2 regions of the Paenibacillus sp. GCM10027627 genome follow, and region 2 is predicted to be linked to the other one. Evidence: a T-box and tRNA genes for the amino acid it is inferred to sense, from the RefSeq annotation. Region 2 holds a T-box; the other holds one or more tRNA genes.

Region 1 (3,424 bases), on a different contig from region 2:
TGCCTCATTGATTTCAGTCTTAATTATAACTTATTTTTCTAATAAGATGGATAACATTGAATATAGTTGAAATAATACACTCTAAGAAGGAGGTGTTTAAGTGAAAAGAAAAGCATTCCTAAGTTCTCTTGCATTTTTAGCAGTATTAGCGTTACCAGTTGTTTTAGATAAAGTTTGGCTATTTTGTGATAATAAAAAATAGATGATTATGTGGGGGATTAATCTCTCCCACACTTTAAACAACTAATTGCTGAGGAGGGTAATAATGCCTAAATATAAAATGGGTAAAGATACATTTAAAAAAATGCTTTTGGAACATGTAGATGTTTTTTCAACAGATGAAATAGTTGAGATAATAACTACAGCTGCTCCAGTAACAGATTTGATTAGTTCTTTAATTAAGGGGCTAGATCAAGAAAAATATGTTTTAGTGCCTTTATCGGGTTACCAAATAAGATTTATTGAAATAAGTCAAATATTATACTTTAGCCAACCCAAAAAGAATATTGGCAGAATACATCTTTTTACTGGTGAAGTTGTTTCATGTTTTACATTATCAGATTCAATTTGGGTGCATCTTGAGGACAATCCAACTTTTAAGCAAATTGATAGTGGTGTTTTAGTAAATATGAATATGATTAATTGGTATGATTCTGATCTAAATCGAGTATACTTTTCTCTTGAACATTATATAAATGCAACGAGTGCTGCTGTAAAAAACATACTAGTAAAAAGTTTTGGGAAAGAAAAAGACTTGAAATATAATAAAGGAATTATTGAAAGACCTATTTATCGTCCTTTATGGTAAAGTAGTTAATGAGGTTAATAACAAAAAAAGTTAAAAATACTAATTCCATCAAAAAAACTTTCTTTTTCGACAAAATTACTTATGAATTCGACATTTAAGCACATTGCAGATCAGATGTCAAAGTATTTATTTTGAGAAGATTTATACTTCCAATAATGTATTAAATTCGACTATAATGACTACATACACCACTTTGAAGACACAGGGGGAATGATTGATGAATGATTCTGATCAAATTTGGGATGAATGGGAGGACAGTGTTGAAGGTTTTCTGAAATGGATTAAATATGTATGTGAAATAGATGTTAACACACAAGTATATAAAATTCTTTTTGAGAATGTTAAGACTATGGAAGATTTAACTTTATGGATTAAAGACTTTTTCACTGGTGATCTTGATGATATTCCTGAAAGCACATACAAGTTTTTAAAAATGAAAAATCAAATTTAAAGTATAGGTGGTTTGAGGTGATAATGAGACTGAGGCGTTATAGGGTTTATATTTTAAATTCGGATGAATTATTACCTCATGGAGAAGTTTATACGATGGATAATAGGAGAAGTTCTGTCATATTTGTTAGTGACATAGCAAAAGAAGAAATCGAGATGCTTAGAGGAGTTTTTAAGGTTGTTAAGTTATAATGAATAAATATGGCGTTCTATTGCAAAAGATAGGCAAAAGAACGCCATTTAAACATCAGATAAACGGTCTTTATTATTTTAAAAATATAATAATAAAATAATCGTTGACTTTTGAAAGTTTAAAGTGCTATTATTAGACACACATCAAATAAAAAATAAAATATGTATTTCATGAAGTATTCGAGAGCAAGCGATCTGGTGAATGGCGGTGTTCTTATACAGCACGAAAGGTGAGTTCGATCCTCACACTCTCGACCATATGCTCTTGTGATGGAATGGCAGACATGACAAATTTAAAATTTGTTGTCCTTGTGACGTATCAGTTCAAATCTGGTCAGGAGTTCTAATTTAATCAAGTGAGTTGAGTAGTATGACAGAATTACAGCCTACATATGGAAGCTTCTCACTCAAAGGAATTGTGGTTGGCCTACAAAACGACAGGTATTATTCCGAAGGTGAGAAAGAAGGAGGAGATAAATGGCATAGATTAAACTTCAATGTAAAAGTGCAGAATGCTGCTCTAATACCAGTTGAGTTAATGGGATCAACAGCTACGAAAATCAAATTAAAAAGGAATTATAAAAAAAATGATTCAATAATCGTGAATTGGAAAGAACGATACACGACTTCTAATTATCGAATACATATGCCATTAAAAGTCTCACTTACTACATCAGAGTCGTTTGAATTGACTTCGTTTGATGCAATAGAAAACATAAAAGAGAACTTAAAGGATGGCGACTCTGTTTATATAAATGGATCGATTCAATTTCAAGAATACAATGGTAAGGTACAGGCGAAATTCTCAATAAGAGATATAGGAAGGCTTGATCAGCAACTCGAAGCAAATGAACTACATGAACAAGATGCTTACTTTTCACAAGAGATTGTTTTTTTAAATATAGAGAAAGATCGAAACAAGTCTCAATACCTTGTGGATAGCCTTATACTGGTCAAAGTTGACGATGTAATTCGAAAAATTCCTTATTGTTTTGTCATCAACTACAATAAATATATAGGTCAAGGTTCGAACGAATACATAACTGAAACAATCAAAATGTTCAAAGACATGACTTATGGTACAACAGTCAGGATTTTTGGAAACATCAATTACTTAGTTCCCACAATTGAGGTCGAGGGTAAGCTAGTGGTCACAGGATCAGCGATAAAAGAGCTTGAGATTACTGGTGGCAGTTTGAAATCGATTGTTAGAAATAGATACTCTGTTGAGAATATAAATGAAACAGTTGATTCAAATCCTTTCATATATGAAGAGAAGAATGATAGTGCTTCAAGTGTTGAGCACGAATGGGCATTTTAAGGAGGTGACAAAGCCATAGATAATACAATGCGCAGCCCACCTAAGCAAACTGAAAACTATGATTAACTAAGTTATACATATGATTATCCAATAAACTATAAAATTAAAATTGAGGAGAATGAATTTAATAATGAGTGAAAAAGTGCTTCGTGAGGGCGAGAATGTTGTAGTAATTGAAGGTATTGTTACTGAGGTTCGTATCGAAGAAGGAAGTTACAAAAAGGATGGTAAGGATGTTGAAAAAATTCAAGGTGAAATTGACATCAAGGTCAATGATGATGTACATACAGTTTCTGTTTATGCAAACAAAATTAATAAACAAGGCAAAGAGAGCGGCCTGTACAAAGGCATTCAAACCATCAAGAATGAGTTTAAATCGATCCAGACTCATGGCGAAGAAGCTGACAAAGTGAGAATTGAGACTGGTAAAGTAGGCTTGAACGAATATGTTGGTCAAGACTTGACCATCAAAGCGTTCCCACAGATCTCAGCCAACTTCATTAATCGCCTAAAAGCAGGCGATGTGTTCGAACCAAAAGCGAAATTTACTCTTGAGATGTGTGTAGCAAATGTTGCCTTTGAAAAGAAAAATGATGAAGAAACAGGTCGAGTTATTCTTAAAGGTTATGTCGTTGGGTATGAAGGCAAAGTGT
Region 2 (3,424 bases):
CGTATTCGTTAATAATTTCCCATGGATCGATAACGTTGCCTTTGGACTTGGACATCTTCTGCCCGTTTTCATCCAAAATATGGCCCGTCGAAATAACGGCTTTATACGGGGCTTTCCCGTTATACAGAGTAGAAACGGCGAGCAAGCTGAAAAACCAGCCGCGCGTTTGGTCAATGCCTTCGCAAATAATATCCGCAGGATACTGCTCCTCAAACTGCGCTGCATCTCCGAACGGGTAATGCTGCTGAGCAAACGGCATGGATCCGCTATCGAACCATACGTCGATCACTTCCGGCGTACGTCTCATTACAGCGCCCTCGGCAAATGGAGATTTTAGCAAAATGTCGTCGACATAAGGTTTATGCAGCTCGATATCGGCAGGCACTTCGCCTACTGCGCGGGCGCGCAAATCGGCGATGCTGTCAGGCGCGTACTGCTGTCCCGTCGCTTCGCAAACCCAAACGTTGAGCGGGGTGCCCCAGTAGCGGTTGCGGCTGATGTTCCAATCGACTAGGTCTTCAAGGAACTTGCCGAAGCGGCCTTCGCGAATATGTCCCGGATACCAGTCAACGCCGCTGTTGTTCGCGATCAGTTGATCTTTTACCGCCGTCGTTTCAATAAACCAGCTCTCTGTCGCGTAGTACAGAAGCGGCGATTTGCAACGCCAGCAGAACGGGTAGCTGTGCTCGTAGCGTTCTTTGGAGAAAAGCAGTCCTTTTTCGCTGAGCATTTTCACAATGTCGACGTCGCAATCTTTTACAAAACGTCCCGCCAAATCCGTCACTTCGTCCACATAACGGCCGGCGTTGTTTACGACGCTCAGCATGCTGATTCCGTTTTGACGCGCTACCTTGTAGTCGTCTTCGCCATGTGCAGGCGCGATATGAACGATACCTGTACCGCTAGTATCGCTGACAAATTCGCCGGTAATGACCACATGCCCTTTTTCAATCGGCACGTAGCGGAACGGCGGCTCATAGGACAATCCGGCCAGCTCCGAACCTTTAACTGTCGATAAAATTTCGTAGTTTTCCTTCAGCACGTTCTCAGCCAAGTTCTGAGCGACGATATAAACTTCACCGTCTTTGGAAGCACGTACGTAATCGAGGTCAGCATGTACAGCCAAAGCTACGTTCGCAGGCAGCGTCCAAGGAGTCGTCGTCCACGCGAGAATATATTCGCCGGAATCCGTTAGCTTAAATTTCGCCGTTGCGCTCAAATCTTTCACATCTTCATAGCCCTGTGCAACCTCATGCGAGCTAAGCGTCGTTTGGCAGCAAGGGCAATACGGGCTTACGCGGTGACCGCGGTAAAGCAGCCCTTTTTTGTGAATGGTGGACAAAATATGCCATACGCTCTCGATGTACTCGTTTTTCAAAGTAATATAAGGGTTGTCGAGATCCGTCCAATAAGCGATCGCTTCCGTCAATTCACGCCACTGCTTTTCGTATTCAAATACGCTGTCTTTGCATTTTTTTACGAATGCCTCTACGCCGTAGTTTTCGATTTCCTGTTTGCCGGAAATGCCAAGCTGCTTCTCAACGCCTAGCTCCACCGGCAATCCGTGCGTATCCCAGCCCGCTTTACGGACAACACGGTATCCCGACATCGTTTTGTAGCGGCAAATAAAGTCTTTAATTACGCGTCCGAGTACATGGCCGATATGCGGAGCTCCGTTCGCCGTAGGCGGCCCCTCGTAAAATACGAAATTAGGTTTGCCTTCCCGGTTTGCGATCGATTGTTTAAAAGTATCCTGTTCCTTCCATTGCTGAAGCACCCGCAGCTCACGGCTGCGCGCACGTTCCTTAACGTCTACGCGTTGCATGGTGTTAGCCTCCTTATGTCGATAAAAAAAATAAACCCCGTCCCCAAAAAGGGACGAGGTTTTACTCGCGATACCACCCTTGTTCCGCCAGTCCTCCATTTGGAAAAGACTGCAGCGTCAAATGCGACGCTTGCGGCACCTTAGTCACGAATCGGTAAAGCCTGATTCGAGTTCCCGGTAACGGGGGACGACCGTTGGCGCTTAAAACCGCTAAGCAGCGGGTTAGGCGCCTCTTCTCGGAGAGGATATTCCGTAACGGCTCATACGCCGGGCTTGCAGCAACCGCCGGCTCTCTGGGGAATGAACGCGAAACGTACTTGATCTCGTCAAGGAATTTCATTCGTTTTGATTAGTTTAGTTATAGCGCAAAAGGACTGCCCGTGTCAAACGTTGTTCTGCCGCCGCAAAATCTATCCGCGAAGCAGTTCCCGCTCCGCTTCTCTCGGCGCGCTGGACTCCAGCGTCTCCCATCCGTCCTGCGACAGCAGTTCCAGCTGCGCTTCCACAAGCGTCCGGAATCTAGCTCTATAAATAGAAGCTTGCTTTTTAAGCTCTTCGACTTCGAGCGATACTTTACGGGATTTGTTGAGGGAGTCGTTGACGATGCGGTCCGCATTTTTTTCCGCCTCTTTAATGATAAGCTGTGCTTCCTTCTTGGCGTTGTTGCGCACCTCGTCGGCCGCTTCTTGCGCAACGATAATCGTCTTGCTCAGCGTCTCCTCAATGTTGGAAAAGTGGTTCAGCTTCTCCTGAAGCGCAAACATTTGATTTTGAATCTCTTTGTTTTCCCGGATGAGCGATTCATAATCCTTGATTACTTGGTCCAAAAACTCGTTAACCTCATCCTCGTCGTAACCGCGCAATCTTCGCGAAAACTCCTTGTTATGTATGTCCAATGGCGTAAGCGGCATTGGAACACCTCCTGCTTCTGTTTGGATTTTTGCGCAAACGATGGAAGCTTGCTGCACGAACGCCACCGCTCACTGTCTGTGTGAAGAGATTCGACAGTCCGGCGCCATTTCCTGCAACCTTTTAAATAAATTTGCCGACCTTTACCCGAATTCTGCCTTTTTTTGTCACGCCGTCCACTTCCAAAACTTTGAATCTCCCTAGTCCCTTAATGGAGACGATATCGCCTTCATTTAGCGTCTCGGAAGGGTTCTCCTCCGTTTTCCAATTGATGCGGCAGCGGCCCGCACGGATAGGATCGACGATTTTGGAGCGGCTGATGCGGTAGACGTCGCTTGCAATGCCGTCCAGGCGCATCGACGCTACGATAAGGCTCATCTCTTCCAGCTTAACCTCTGTGATCTGAAGCCCGGAAAGCGGCAGCACATCCGTCAGTACATTCAAACGATGCACTTGCCGGAGATGTATATTTAAATAATCGGCAATTTCATCCGTAACGATTATATGTGCGAAAGAATCATGAACATGAATATCGCCAATCCGGTCCCGTTTAATGCCAAGCCCAAGCAAAGCGCCCAAAAAATCGCCGTGATCCAGCTCCAAATGGGACGTTCCCGCAGCTCTCGCTTCGAGCACGACAATGCCCGCAGCCTCATCGTCCAGACTGCGGTAATCGGGGGCGATCATTGC

What was found. A T-box is a leader RNA that pairs with one kind of tRNA and senses whether it is charged. The one in region 2 lies ahead of ileS (isoleucine--tRNA ligase), so its partner is inferred to be a tRNA-Ile.
Region 1: it has a tRNA-Ile gene. The T-box ahead of ileS (isoleucine--tRNA ligase) is inferred to sense a tRNA for this amino acid. The anticodon was not compared.

Annotation. Positions count from the first base shown of each region.
Region 1 is NZ_JBHTHB010000001.1:1,413,513-1,416,936, reverse strand. It holds gene ACFQZE_RS06810 (hypothetical protein) at 1-70, shown strand, start outside; gene ACFQZE_RS06805 (hypothetical protein) at 266-808, shown strand; gene ACFQZE_RS06800 (hypothetical protein) at 1,026-1,259, shown strand; tRNA gene ACFQZE_RS06795 (tRNA-Ile) at 1,632-1,708, shown strand; gene ACFQZE_RS06790 (hypothetical protein) at 1,821-2,771, shown strand; gene ACFQZE_RS06785 (hypothetical protein) at 2,902-3,424, shown strand, end outside.
Region 2 is NZ_JBHTHB010000002.1:96,903-100,326, forward strand. It holds gene ileS (isoleucine--tRNA ligase) at 1-1,825, opposite strand, end outside; T-box leader at 1,872-2,164, opposite strand; gene ACFQZE_RS08490 (DivIVA domain-containing protein) at 2,236-2,736, opposite strand; gene ACFQZE_RS08495 (YlmH family RNA-binding protein) at 2,858-3,424, opposite strand, start outside.